One region of the Massilia scottii genome, then DNA from elsewhere that is predicted to be linked to it. Evidence: predicted binding sites of a transcription regulator. Region 1 holds the regulator's gene; the other holds the start of a gene.
The links. The regulator FliA, encoded in region 1, starts transcription of late flagellar genes. The targets are predictions, from matches to a motif close to CTAAAGTTTNNNNNNNNNNNGCCGNTA.
Positions count from the first base shown of each region.

Region 2: RBA41_RS30210 (flagellar protein FliT) is a predicted target of FliA. The motif match lies at 2,018-2,044, and genes of this name have one in related genera.

Region 1 is NZ_JAVCWM010000007.1:299,667-307,095, forward strand. It holds gene flhA (flagellar biosynthesis protein FlhA) at 1-948, shown strand, start outside; gene RBA41_RS12630 (ParA family protein) at 1,056-2,078, opposite strand; gene flhF (flagellar biosynthesis GTPase FlhF) at 2,705-4,030, shown strand; gene RBA41_RS12640 (MinD/ParA family ATP-binding protein) at 4,068-4,850, shown strand; gene RBA41_RS12645 (RNA polymerase sigma factor FliA) at 4,866-5,597, shown strand; gene RBA41_RS12650 (flagellar motor protein) at 5,579-6,325, shown strand; gene motD (flagellar motor protein MotD) at 6,329-7,087, shown strand; gene RBA41_RS12660 (hypothetical protein) at 7,208-7,429, shown strand, end outside.
Region 2 is NZ_JAVCWM010000035.1:55,641-63,069, forward strand. It holds gene RBA41_RS30200 (FimV/HubP-related protein) at 1-15, shown strand, start outside; gene RBA41_RS30205 (aspartate aminotransferase type Ic) at 375-1,595, shown strand; gene RBA41_RS30210 (flagellar protein FliT) at 1,691-1,969, opposite strand; gene RBA41_RS30215 (HDOD domain-containing protein) at 2,083-2,910, opposite strand; gene RBA41_RS30220 (M1 family metallopeptidase) at 3,122-5,749, shown strand; gene RBA41_RS30225 (M13 family metallopeptidase) at 5,770-7,429, shown strand, end outside.

The DNA of each region.
Region 1 (7,429 bases):
GGCGAACTGCTCAAGCGCATCAAAGGCATTCGCAAGAAATTCGCGCAGGAAGTCGGTTTCCTGGCGCCACCGGTACACATCCGCGACAACCTGGAGCTGAAACCGTCGGCCTACCGCATCACGCTCAAGGGTGTGGAAGTGGGCAGCGGCGAGTCGATGAACGGGCAGTTCCTGGCGATCAATCCGGGCATGGCCAGCGGCAACCTGCCTGGCCTGGTGACCACCGATCCGGCGTTCGGCCTGCCTGCGGTGTGGATCGATGCCGGGCTGCGCGATGAGGCGCAGAGCATGGGCTATACCGTGGTCGATGCCGGTACTGTGGTGGCAACGCACCTGAATCATTTGATCACGACGCACGCGTCGGAATTGCTGGGCCGGGCCGAAGTGCAGGCACTGCTCGATCATCTGGCCAAGGAAGCGCCGAAGCTGGTGGAAGACCTGGTGCCGAAGCTGGTGTCGCTGTCGACCTTGCAGAAAGTGTTGCAGAATTTGCTGGTCGAAGGCGTGCACATCCGTGATATGCGCACCGTGATCGAAACCCTGGCCGAATATGCTCCGCAGACCCAGGACCCGGCCGACCTGACCGCCGTGGTAAGGATTGCGCTGGGGCGGGCGATTGTGCAGCAGTTGTTCCCGGGCACGAATGAATTGTCGGTGATGACCCTGGATAACCGGCTTGAGCGGCTGTTGATGCAGGCGCTGGGGACCAATGGCGATGGCGCCGGAATCGAACCTGGCCTGGCCGATACGATTGCGCAGCAGGCCGGCGCGGCGGCGGCGCAGCAGGAACAGATGGGACTGACGCCGGTGCTGCTGGTGCCGGGTCCGTTGCGGGCGATGCTGTCGCGCTTCCTGCGCCGGGCCTTGCCGCAGCTGAAGGTGCTGTCGCACAATGAGATTCCGGAGACCAAGACCATTCATGTGACCAGTCTGGTGGGGGCGCAGTAAGGAATCCGGAATGTGACTGTGGCGAGGGAAACGCAATTTCCGTGTCATGGGCACCGGGCAATGGCGAGAAAAACGACGATTGACGGACCCTCAACACAAAGGCGTCCTTAGATTTCCAGGTCAATCCGCTCCGCAATCTTTTCCGCCAACTGCGTGAAGTCCTTTTTGGCGTCCTGCACCGCGCCAAAATGGCTGCCGATCGCGCCATCGGCCGAGGTGAGGTTGAAAATGGGTTTTCGGCGCTCGTGAGCAATGTGGATCAGGCTGCGGTAATGTTTAATTGTTGCCAAGCAATTAAGATCGTCCTCCTCCTCGTCCCGCGTCTCGGCAAGTGCCGGTTCATTTAATATGAACTCGCGATATGCCGCCGGAATGCGTTGCGACCATCTGTCGACAATGCTCACGGGCCTGCCCAAGTACATGTTGAGTTGCTGGCGCATGTAGCCGATCGGCTGCATGTGGCGATCAGGCGGCTTGAAATCGATAAGGCTGCTATTCTCACCGCGTGCATTCCAATTAGCCACTCTTTCATGCCAGGAACTTTTCCAGTTGCGAAGCGTCGGTCCAAGGCTTTTCAGGCTCATCAGCGAAGGTAAATCGGTCCCTAAAGGAATTGCGACATAGTCGGTAGCAATCAGAACTGAACGATTGATGGCACCGAGGTTCGGCCCGCTATCCACCAGAATAATATCCGCCCGCACTTGATCAGCCGCCATTTGCAGGACGCGCCAGAACGAGCTGAGTATTTGCATCGGTCGGTAAGGATTTTTATCGCCGAGGCTGCTGCGCCACGCTGCCGAAAGCGTATCTTCAAACGCTGAGAGCTCGATATCGCCTGGGAGTAAATACAACTCAGGCGTGATGCGCTGAAGAATGGGTTCTGCAATATCCCCCTCGTCAGTCAGCGCTTTGACACATTGATAGATTGTCGACCCTGCGTATTGTTTTTCCCAGAGTGCCTCTATCTTATTTTCGTCAAGTAAAGTGGAGGTGAGGGTGGCTTGCGGATCCGCATCCACGACGACCACCCTCTTACCCAGACGGGAAAACATCCAAGCTAAGTGATATATCAAGGAAGTTTTGCCTACTCCTCCTTTGTTATTGAAAAAAGTCAACACAGGCGTACTCATGATTTCCCTCGCAGAACACAGACCACCGCGCTTTGGGTAGTCTCGAATTCAGGTACGGGATTGCGTTCGGCACGGTCTGATTCGGTGTCGTTCAGCAGATTGAGCAGATCTTGATCGGTAAGTCTTAGCATGTCTGTTGCCCAAAAGTCACTTACTTGGCATGATTGCGCTCTCATTCGCTCAGCGGACCATGTCGACGGCCACGCGCAGCGCTACCAACGTGATTGGATACTGTGAATTTTTATTGACGTCGCAGCAGTGTTCCTATATGCCGTATGATACGCTACTTGATTCATGGCTCACACTTCAGTCCATATTCCCGGTCCGACGTGCCGTTAAGCTGACGACGCGATTTTCGGCGCCAGTCTTGCGCCGGCCTGGCTGACGTCTCCCATCTTGCCAGTCAGCCAAATTTTTTCTTATGCCAACATTGCGCGTAGCCGGTTTGCTCTCGCTTGCCGGTTTGGATCGAGCCGCGCAGGCGATGAGCGAGGATCTTGCTGCTCCACCGAAATGAACCCCTTTTACCGTCCTTCTCCCTCGATCGTTTCCAAACTGCATCGTCAATAATGGATCCTGTCAGTGCCTCATGTGAGCGCACCCAGCAGGAACCCCAGGAGTTGGCGATGAATGTCAAAAAATTTACGGCTGCAACATCACGCGACGCACTGCGTAAAGTACGCGAAGCGCTCGGGCCCGACGCCGTCATCCTGTCCAACCGTCCGGTCGACGGCGTGGTCGAGATCCTCGCCCTCGCCAGCGACGACGTCGCCTCGATCTCGTCGCCCGCCCACGAATCCGAGATGGCCCAGCCGCGCCCATCCCTGTCGATCCCGCCCGACACCTACGCCAACCGCCGCGCCGCGCCCACGCCAGCCCCGGCCTACGCCGCGCCGGAATCGTTCGACATGTCGATGATGGCCTCGCACATGTCGTCGATGATGCAGCAAGCCATGAATCAGGCCAAGGACAGCGCCAGCGCCGAAATGTCGGGCATGATGAATGAAATCCGCGCCATGCGTGGCTTGATGGAAAGCCAACTGGCCGAAATCGCCTGGGGCACCACCCAGCAGCGCGAGCCGCAAAAAGCCGGCGTGCTGCGCGAAATGCTGGCCGCCGGTTTCTCGGCCAGCCTGTCGCGCTACCTGATCGAAAAACTCCCGGCCGGCAAGGATGCCGCCGAGAGCCTGCGCTGGATCAAAACCGTCCTCGCGCGCAATCTGACCACCATCTCGAACGAAGATGAAATCCTGGAAAAGGGCGGCGTGTTCGCCCTGGTCGGCCCCACCGGCGTGGGCAAGACCACCAGCACCGCCAAGCTGGCCGCGCGCTGCGTGATGCGCCACGGCCCGGAAAAGCTGGCCCTGATCACCACCGACGCCTATCGTATCGGCGGCCACGAACAGCTGCGCATCTACGGCAAGATCCTCGGCGTGATGGTGCACTCGGTCAAGGATGAATCGGACCTGCGCATCGCCCTGAAAGAACTGCGCAACAAGCACACCGTGCTGATCGACACCGTCGGCGTCTCCCAGCGCGACCAGAACGTGGCCGAACAGGTGGCGATGCTGTCCGAGACCGGCGCCGACGTCAAGCGCCTGCTGTGCCTGAACTCGACCTCGACCAACGAAACCCTCAACGAAGTGGTGCGCGCCTACCAGGGCAGCGGCCTGGCCGGCTGCATCATGACCAAACTCGACGAAGCGGCTTCGATCGGCAACGTGCTCGACGTCGTGATCCGCCAGAAACTGAACCTGTTCTACGTCTCGAACGGCCAGCGCGTGCCGGAAGACCTGCACCTGGCCGACCGCAACATGCTGGTCGACCGCGCCTTCCGCCTCAAGCGCGATGCCGCCGCCACCCAGTTTTCGGATGCCGAACTGCCGCTGCTGATGGCCAATACCAGCACCGCCCGCAACGACCGCAGCCTGCGCGAGGTGTCCCTTGGCTAACCACTTCGATTTCGACCAGGCCGAAGGCCTGCGCCGGATGCTGGCCGGGCCCAAGCCGCGCATCGTCACTTTTCTGTCGGCCACGCCCGAAGACGACAAGGGCGCCATGCTGGTCAACCTGGGCGCCTCGCTGGCCCGGGCCGGCAACGACGTGCTCATCGTCGACGCCTGCGACCGCGAATACGGCGTGGCCCAGCGCCTCGGCGTGGCCGACCGCGCCAGCCTGCTGCAGGTGGCGCGCCAGCAGTGCGCGCTGAACCAGATCATCCACCAGGTGCCGCAGGGCTTCGGCGTGGTCAGCATGGCGCGTGCGCGCGGCGGCCCGGACGAAGCGCGGCGCCTGGCCAAGACCTTCGAGGTGCTGGTCAAGCAGACCGGCATCGTCATCGTCGACGGCGAATTCGGCGACGACGACAGCTTTCCGGTGCCGGTCATGGACAGCGCCGAAATCGTGGTCCAGGTCTCCACCAGCGCCGCCTCGATCACGGCCGCCTACGCCCTCATCAAGCGACTTTCGCAACAGTTGGGGCGCCGTCCGTTCGGAATTCTGGTAACGGGCGCATCCGAAGCCGAAGCCAAGGTGGTATACGATAATATGTCATCTGCGGCAAGTCGTTACCTTGCCGTACAGCTCACGTCGATGGGCTCGGTCCCGGCGGACGAATACCTGCACCGGGCCGCGCGCTTGGGCCGGGCCGTGGTCGATGCGTTCCCGCTGGCCGGCGCCTCGGTGGCATTTCGCCAGCTGGCGGGGCGCTTTGCCCTGACAGCCATGCCGCAACTTGGCAGGACAGGGGGGACTTCCCATTTTGGTTCTTAAAACATACTTATAACTATGTACACCGTCAAAGGGAAAGCGGACAAGAACCATTTACTGACGGAGCACATGCCGTTGGTGAAGCGTCTCGCCCACCACATGAAGGCCAAGCTGCCGCCCAGCGTCGAAGTGGACGACCTGATCCAGGCCGGCATGATCGGCCTGCTCGACGCCATCACCCGCTATGAGGAAACCCACGGCGCCCAGTTCGAGACTTATGCCGTGCTGCGCATCCGCGGCGCCATGCTCGACGAACTGCGCAGCAGCGACTGGCTGCCGCGCTCGATGCGCCAGAACATGCGCAAGATCGAAACGGCGATGAGCACCCTGCAGCAACAGCTCGGCCACCCGCCCACCGAATCCGAAGTGGCCAAGAGTCTCAAGCTCTCCCTGGCCGACTACCAGGACATGCTGACCGACGGCGGCGGCCACCAGCTGGTGTACTACGAAGATTTCCACGACAACGAAGGGGGCAACGACAGCTTCCTCGACCGCTATGCGGTGGACGATGCCGATCCGCTGCGCAGCCTGCTCGACGGCGACTTCCGCCATGCCGTCATCGACGCCATCGACAACTTGCCGCCGCGCGAAAAAATCCTCATGGGCCTGTACTACGAAGAAGAACTGAACCTGAAAGAGATCGGGGCCGTCATGGGGGTATCGGAATCGCGCGTGTCGCAATTGCACACCCAGGCGGTCGCGCGCCTGCGGGCGTCCTTGAAGGAGCAGGCGTGGACCGGGCCAGCGTAGCGGGGATCTTCCTGGCGCTGTCGGGCCTGCTGATCGGCCAGGCGCTGGAGGGCGGCAAGCTGTCCTCCCTGGTGCAGCCGGCGGCGTTTGCCATCGTCGTCATCGGCACCGCCGGCGCCGTGCTGCTGCAAAGCGAAGCGTCCACCTTCATGCGCGGCGTGCGCATGCTGCGCTGGGTGTTTTCGCCGCCCCCCAGCCAGCGTGCCGGGCTGGCGCGCGAGATCGCCGTGTGGGGCTTGCATGCGCGGCGCGACGGCCTGCTCTCGCTGGAAAAGTACATGGCCGTCAACAAGGATAAATTCGTGCAGAAGGGCTTGCGCCTGGTGGTCGACGGCATCGCCCCCGACAAGCTGCGCAGCCTGCTGGAGATGGAAGTGACGGCCTACGAATTCGGCGAGCGGCAAGCGGTGAAAATCTGGGAGTCGGCGGCCGGATACTCGCCCACCATCGGCATCCTGGGCGCGGTGCTGGGCCTGATCCACGTGATGGAAAACCTGAGCGACCCGGCCAAGCTGGGCAGCGGCATCGCGGTGGCCTTCGTGTCGACCGTGTATGGCGTCGGGCTGGCCAATATGTTCTTCTACCCGATCGCCAACAAGCTCAAGACCATCGTCGCCGAACGGGTGACCCAGTACGAAATCCTCACCGACGTCTTTCACGACATCGCCAGCGGCGACCACTCGCGCGTGATCGAAGAGCGCGTTGCCTGCCTGCTCTCGCGGCCCTGAGCCATGGCGCGCAAAAAGTACGAAGCCGAGCACGAAAATCACGAACGCTGGCTCATTTCGTACGCCGATTTCATCACCCTGCTGTTCGCCTTTTTTGTCGTGATGTACGCCATTTCGGTCGTCAACGAAGGCAAGTACAAGGTGTTTTCGGTGTCGCTGGGCGACGCCTTCGGCGGCAAGGACAAGAGCACGGCCAGTGTCGCCAGCAGCAATGTGCCGCAGCTGATCGTGCTGCCCGATCCGCTCATCAAACGGCGCGCGGAAGCGATGCGGCTCGAAAAAGAACGCCTGACCAGCCTCGCGCAGAAACTCACCTCGACCCTGGCCCCGCTGGTCAGGGAAGGCAAGGTGCGGGTGACGCAAAACAGCCGCGGCGTGAGCGTCGAGATCAATGCCAGCGTGCTGTTCGACCCGGGCGACGCCACCCTCACGCCGGAGTCGGACCAGGCCCTGCGCGCGCTGGCGGTGCTGCTCAAGGACGACCCGCACGCGGTGCATGTCGAAGGCCATACCGACCCGACGCCGATCAGGAATGCGCTGTTTCCGTCGAACTGGGAACTGTCGGCGGTGCGCGCCAGCAGCGTGGTGCGCCTGTTCATCGACAGCGGCGTGGGCGCCGGGCGGCTCACGGTGGTGGGGCACGGCGCCAACATCGCGGTGGCCTCCAACGACACGCCCGAAGGGCGCGCGCGCAACCGGCGCGTGGCGGTGACGATCCTGTCGGCGCTGCCCGATACCACGACCGAGATTCCGACCCGTTGATCCAACCGGGCTGGCCCGATGGGCGAAACGAGGCACAATGGCCGGGAACGGCACAGGCGGGCGACCCGGCCCCGCCGATCGAGCGCCGCAGCCGGGCTGACGAGAACAAGGAGCGTGGCGATGAAACGATCACTGGCGGGCGTGTTGATGATCATGGCGCTGGGGCTGGCCTATGCGAAGGATAAACCGATGGTTGGCGTGAGCGAAAAAGTGGCGGTGGCGTCGCGCGACGGCAAGGTGCTGGTAACCCTGACGGTGAGCAACAAGACGGCGCAGCCGATCTACCTGTGGAAGGTCACCTACCAAAGCGAGCAACTGTTCGGGCCGGAGTTCGACATCAGC
Region 2 (7,429 bases), on a different contig from region 1:
CCCGACGCCGGCTGATTTCGTTGTATATAGCAAAATGTTGTAAAAAAGACCCGCACACGGACGAAGTCGTCTACACAAGTTGGAAAACTGCGCTATACTGATTTCCGTGGTCCTGCGGGACTGCACAAACGGGCCCAGGATCTGGCGCAGCCACCAACGATAGCGTGGCGCGGCAAGCAGATAATCGTTGAAGAAACGCCTGTCCCCGGAAGCGGTCCGCCAGCCAACGATGCGCTTGCGGACGCCGGATGCAACCGGCACGAGGCGACACCAGGAGATACCTGGTGATCGCTCTCCAGAATTCTTTCCTCCCCCTGCGACAGATTTGCCTTCGGGCTATACTCTTCAGTGATCCCATCACCGAAGGCAAGCTCATGACGACGGCAACACATTCAGCACAAGCGCAATACGACCTGTTCCGCCAGCGCGGACTCAAACTCGATATGTCCCGCGGCAAGCCAGCGCCCGAACAACTCGACCTCTCCAACGACCTGCTTGACGCCTTGCCCGGCTTCAGTGCGGGCGACGGCACCGACGCCCGCAATTACGGCCTCGGCGTCGGCCTGCCCGAAGCGCGCGCGCTGTTCGGCGGCTTGCTCGGCCTGCCGGCCGCGCAGGTCGTGGTCGACGGCAGTGCCAGCCTGTCGCTGATGCATGACGTGATCGTCTACGCACTCTTGAACGGCGTGCCGGGCGGACAGCCCTGGGTCGGCCAGCAGCCGGTGTTTCTGTGCCCGGTGCCCGGCTACGACCGCCATTTCTCGATCTGCGAAGCGCGCGGCATCAAGATGATCAACGTGCCGCTCAACGACGACGGGCCGGACATGGATATCGTCGAGCAGCTCGTGGCGAACGACGCCGGCATCAAGGGCATGTGGTGCGTGCCCAAGTACAGCAACCCGTCGGGCACGGTGTATTCGGATGAGGTGGTGCGCCGCCTGGCCGCCATGAAGACGGCCGCGCCGGACTTTCGCCTGATGTGGGACGACGCCTATCGCTTTCATCACCTGACGGACGAGAACGTGCGGATTGCCGAGATCGTTGCCGAATGCGCCAGCGCCGGCAATCCGGACCGGGCGATCGTGTTCGCATCGACCTCGAAGGTGAGCTGGGCTGGGTCGGGCATTGCCGCGCTGGCGTCGTCGCCGGCCAACATCGCCTGGTGGACGCGCCATGCGGGCATCCGCAGCATTGGCCCGGACAAGATCAACCAGCTGCGCCATGTGCGCCTGCTCAAGGATGTGGCCACCGTGGAAGCGCTGATGACGCGCCACGCGGCGCTGCTCAAGCCCAAGTTCGACGCGGTGCTGGCGCAGTTCGGCGCGCACCTGGGCGATGTGGCGGGGGTGTCGTGGACGCTGCCGAAGGGCGGGTATTTCATCGATCTGGTGACGCCGCCGGGGGCGGCGAAGAAGACGATCGCGCTGGCGAAAGAGGCGGGGATTACGCTCACGCCGGCTGGCGCTGCGTATCCGTACGGGGTCGATCCCGAGGATAGCCATATCCGCATCGCGCCGAGTTTTCCGTCGCTGCCGGAGATTACCCAGGCGGCGGAGGGGATTGCGCTGGCGTTGAAGGTGGCTGTGGCTGGTTGATTAGCCTCCCGCCGTTCCCGTGCCGCCGCCCTTGGCGCGGGAACGACGAATAAAAAAAGCGCCCTCAGGCGCTTTCATTGACTTCCGTTACCAGCTCAGTGCGTCGCGCACATCACATCCGACAACTGCCACGGCTCGGTGATCTCGCGCACGGCGCGGTCGTTGGCCATGATCTGCTTGAGCAAATCGATCTTGCGCATGCGCGGAGCGCCATCGAGTGCCGGCACGCCGGTCTTGGTCGCCGACGCCTGCTGCGCGCACTGCGTTTCCAGATGCGCCAGGCCGGTCCAGTCGCCTGCTTTTGCCGCAACCGCCATCTTGCCAGTCAGACCAGCAATATTTTCGTACATCGAGAGAACTTCGTTGGAGGTCATGCGCTCACCTGGCCAAAAAATTTATAAAGATTACCGCGTGTCCTTCCATAACGTCGGGATTGCGCGGAACTTTAGGCCTTTTTCAAAAAAATCCGAAAATATTTTTAGCTTGCTTAATTGATAAGCTCTTCCAGGCCGCCGCTCAGCTCGCCCAGCGGCGGAATCCCGGCAAACAACGCGTCCGGCGGCACGCCCAGGCCGGTCGCCAGCGCCGCCGTGAAGCAGGCTGTCAGTTCCGCATCGTTCGGCTGCCGCTCCTCACAGCGCGCGCGCAGCACGGCCAGGTGAATCACCGCCGCCATCCGGTACGAAGGCGACTCCGGCGTCGGATCGCCGAAGTGGCGCAAGGTCTGGTGAAACAGGTCGGGGAACTTCCAGCGTGCCGCCAGTTCCGCCCCCACTTCACTGAAATCGTAGCCGAACAGCGCTTTTTCGGCCGCGATGCGGCCATTCTCGTACGGCCCGACCGTCTGGTCGAGCTCGCGTGCCTGCTCCGCCACGCCCGCATGCATCACCAGTTGCCCGATCCCGTGCATCATCCCGATCGTGAACGCCAGGTCGGTATTGGCGCCGATCTGCTTGGCGATCCACTTGGCCGCCACCGCCGTGTGCAGGCTGTAGCGCCAGAAGCGCTTCAGATCGAGGCCCGGCACGGTCTTGAAGCTGCCCACCAGGCCGGAACTGATCACCAGGGTACGCACCGTCACAAAACCGAGCATGCGCACCGCGTCGCCCACGTTGCCGATCCGGCGCGAGACGTGATAGTAGGCCGAGTTGGCCAGCCGCAGCAGCTTGGCGCTCAGCACCGGGTCGAGCGAGAGCTTGCGCGCGATCTCTTCGACCGCCACATCCGGGTCGTCGAAACTGCTGATCAGTTCTGCCACCACTTTGGGCGCGGAGGGCAGGGCGTTCGGATTCTGAAGCAGGGTCTCGAGGGTCATGGTGTCTCCTGGTTGATGCGGGCTCGGGGCAGCCAGACTATATAGAGAAACATTGGGCAGCGCTACTGCAGCGCCATGGTTCCCGTTTTACGCACTCTGGCCGCCTATTGTGCAGTTTGTCGCATTTGGTGTACGTTTCGCACTGCGCCCGATTAGAGTGCAGCTTGGGAAGTCGCGCCGGTCCTGGCGCCGCCACGAAGAGAGAAAAGACATGACATTATTGAAAGCCCGACGTCTGGCCGCCGCCATCGCGCTCGCCTGTACCGCCTTTGCCGCCCACGCCGAAGCCCCGTACGCGTTCGCCACCACGCCGGGCAAGCTGCCCAAGGATATCGTACCGGTGCAGTATGCCGCCCACCTGATCCCCGACCTGGCCGCCAATACCTTCCTCGGTTCCGAAACGGTGGAAATCGAAGTGCTTAAAACCACCTCCCTCATCATGCTCAACGCCGTCGACCTCGAGATCGACGCGGCCAGCCTGTCGGGCAAGAACATCGGCTCCCTGAAACTGACGCCCAAGATCGACAAGGAACAGGAAACGCTCAGCTTCGCGCTGGCGCAGCCGCTCGAACCTGGCCGCTACAACCTGGCCCTCAAGTTCCACGGCGTGATCAACCGCGAAGCGCGCGGCATGTTCCACATGAAGTACAAGGCCGGCAGCGCGTCGCGCACCATGATCGCCACCAACATGGAGCCGACCGACACGCGGCGCATGCTGCCGACCTGGGACGAACCGGCCTTCCGCGCCGCCTTCAAGCTCACCGTCGACCTGCCGGCCAGCTTCAAGGCCTACTCCAACACCCCGCTCGAACGCCAGGAAAAGCTTGACGGCGGCCTGCAGCGCTTTCACTTCGGCGTCACGCCCAGGATGTCGAGCTACCTGGTGGTGCTGGTCGCGGGCGAACTGGAACGGATCAGCGCCAGGCAGGATGGCGTGGAGATCGGCATCGTCACCACCGAAGGCAAGCAGGAGTCGGCCGCCTACGCGCTGGCCGCCACCAAGGACCTGCTGCGCTACTACAACAAGTACTTCGGCCAGCCCTACCCGCTGCCCAAGCTGGACCAGATTGCCATCCCCGGCGGCTTTAACGGCGCCATGGAAAACTGGGGCGGCATCGTCTACAACGAATCGGCCCTGCTGGTCGACCCCAAAAAGAGTCCCGACCATGTGCGCCAGAACTCGTTCGGCGTCAACGCCCACGAAGTGGCGCACCAGTGGTTCGGCAACCTGGTGACCATGGGCTGGTGGGACAACCTGTGGCTCAACGAAGGCTTCGCATCGTGGATGGCGACCAAGGCCACCGACCATTTCCATCCCGAGTGGCGGGTGCAGCTGGCCGCCCTGGCCGACCGCGAAAGCGTCATGAACCTGGACGCGCGCAAGACCACGCACCCGATCCAGACCCCGGTGCTGACCGAAGCGCAGGCCGCCGATGCATTCGATGCGATCACCTACACCAAGGGCCAGGCTTTCCTGCGCATGCTGGAGGCCTACCTGGGCGAAGAGCCCTTCCGCAAGGGCATCCGCGCCTACATCGCCAAGCACCAGTATGGCAACACCACCACCGCCGACCTCTGGGCCGCGCTCGAAAAAGCCTCCGGCAAACCGGTCGAAAAGCTGGCCTCCGACTGGACCACCCAGCCCGGCTTCCCGCTGCTCAAGGTCGAACAAAGCTGCGAGAACGGCAAGCGCCGCGTGACGCTGTCGCAGGAACAGTTCCGCCTCGACGAACCGGCCCTTGAAAAACGCCTGTGGAACGTACCGGTGCAAGTGGGGACCGTCAACGGCAAGGCCAATTACGCCTTGCTTTCGGGCGCCAGCAGCACGGTAATGCAAGCGTCGTGCGACGGCACGCTGGTGATCGACCCGGCCAGCGTCGGCTACTTCCGCGTCCAGTACGACAAGGCCGGATTCGACGCGCTGGCAGGGCAGGCCGCCAAGCTGCCCGACACCACCCGGCTCAAGCTGCTGGGCGACACCTGGAGCCTGGTACAGGCCGACCGCCTGCAGCTCGACAGCTACGTCAAACTGGTCTCGGCCTACGCCGACGAACCGCGGCTGGCGGTATGGGACGCCATTCTCGCCAATCTGGGCACGCTCGACACCCTGGCCGAAGGCGAACCGGAACGCGCGCTGGTGCGGCGCTATATAACCAGCCTGGCGGCGCCCAGGTTCGCGCGCCTCGGCTGGGACGACAAGCCCGGCGAATCGACCGAAGAGCGCCAGCTGCGCGCCTTGCTGGCCGGCGCGTTGGCCAGGATCGGCGACCCGGCCGTGATCGCCGAAGGGCGCGCCCGCTTCGCGCGCTTCCTGCGTGAGCCGGCCAGCGTGTCGCCATCGATGATCGACTTCGTCATGCGCGTGGCCGGCCGCTACGGCGACGCCGCCACCTACGACGCCCTGGCCAGCCGCGCGGCGCAGGCCCAGACCGACGAAGAACGCAACCGCTACGCGCGCTCCATGGCCCTGGCGCGCGACCCGGCGCTGGCCCAGCGCACCCTGAAAATGGCGCTCTCGCCCGAACTGCCGGCGCAGCTGACCTCCACCCTGGTACCGGCGGTGGCGCGCGCCGAACACGTCGAACTGGCGTGGGCGTTCGCCACCGCCAACCGCGACGCATTGATGAAGGACCAGGAATCGGTTGACCAGAACCGCTTTTTCCCGAGCGTGGTATCGTCCTCCTCCAAGCCGGCCCACGCGGACATGATGGAAGCCTACGTGAAGCAGAACTTCGGCCCCGATGCCCAGGTCGAAGCGCAACGCGTGGCCAATGGCATCCGCACCCGCGCCGCCCAGAAAACCCGTTTGCTGCCGCAAGTGCGCGCGGCGTTCAAATAAACACAGCATCAAGGAACGACATGAAAACCAACTGGACCCCGATCAAGACTGCCCTCAGCCTGGCCCTGTGCGGCGCCTCGCTGGCCTTCGCCCCGGCCCATGGCGCCGGCCAGGACGCCGCCCCGGCCGCCAAGGCCAGCACCGCCCCCGTGCTCCCGGGCGACGACTTTTTTGCCTACGCCAACGGCGACTGGCTCGCCAAAACCGAGATCCCGGCGGACCGCAGCAGCTGGGGCGCCTTTGCCGCCATGGCCGAAACCAGCAACGCGCGCATCGTCAAGCTGATCGACGAAGTCGCGGCCGACAAGAAGGCCAGGGGCGAGGCGCGCAAGGTGGCCGATTTCTACCGCACCTTCATGGACGAAGCGGCCATCGAAGCGAAAGGCACCGCGCCACTCAAGCCGCTGCTGGCGAAGATCGACGCCATCAAGGACAAGGCGCAGCTGGTGCGCGCGCTGGGCGCCTCGCTGCGGGCCGACGTCGACCCGCTCAACGCCACCAACTTCTTCACCGAGAACCTGTTCGGCCTGTGGGTCGCGCAGGGCCTGAACGACCCGACCCGCAACACCCCCTACCTGCTGCAGGGCGGCCTGGGCATGCCGGACCGCGCCTACTACCTGACCGATAGCCCGCGCATGGCCGAGCTGCGCACCAAATACAGGCAGCACATCGGCGCCATGCTCAAGCTGGCCGGTTACCCTGATGCCGAGGCGCGCGCGGCCAGGGTATTCGATCTCGAAATGAAGATTGCCCAGTCGCACGCCAGCCGCGAGGACTCGGCCGACGTCCTGAAAGCGAACAACAGCTGGACCCTCAAGGACTTCGCCGCCAACGCGCCCGGCATGGACTGGGCCGCGTTCTTCAAGAGCGCCGGCCTGTCGGGCGCGCACAACTTCATCGTCTGGCATCCGGGTGCGATGAAGGGCGCCGCCGCGCTGGTCGACAGTACCGACATCGCGACCTGGAAGGACTTCCTCGCCTTCCACCAGGTGAACCACTTCGCCCCGGCCTTGCCGAAGGCCTTTGCCGACCAGCGCTTCGAATTTTCCGGCAAGGCCATGAGCGGCACGCCGCAGCAATCGCCGCGCTGGAAGCGCGCACTGGCCGCCACCAACGACGCGCTCGACGAAGCGGTCGGCCGCATGTACGTCGAACGCCACTTCCCGGCCGAGAACAAGGCGCGCGTGCAGAAAATGGTCAGCAACATCATCGCCGCCTTCAGCAAGCGCATCGACCAACTGGACTGGATGGCCCCGGACACCCGCGCCCAGGCGCAGGAAAAGCTCAAGACCATGTACGTCGGCGTGGCCTATCCGGACCGCTGGCGCTCGTACGCGGGCCTGAAGGTCGTGCCGGGCGACGCTCTCGGTAACGCCGTGCGCGCCGAACAGTTCCACTACGCGCAGCAGATCGCCCTCCTCAAGCAAAAGGTCGACCGCACCGCCTGGGCGATGCCGCCGCAACTGGTCAACGCGGTCAACCTGCCGCTGCAAAACGCCATGAACTTCCCGGCCGCGATTTTGCAGCCGCCGTTCTTCGATCCCAAGGCATCCGATGGCGAAAACTACGGCGCCATCGGCTCCATCATCGGCCACGAGATCAGCCACAGCTTCGACGACCAGGGCGCGCAGTTCGACGCCCAGGGACGCCTGCGCGACTGGTGGACCAAGGAAGACATGG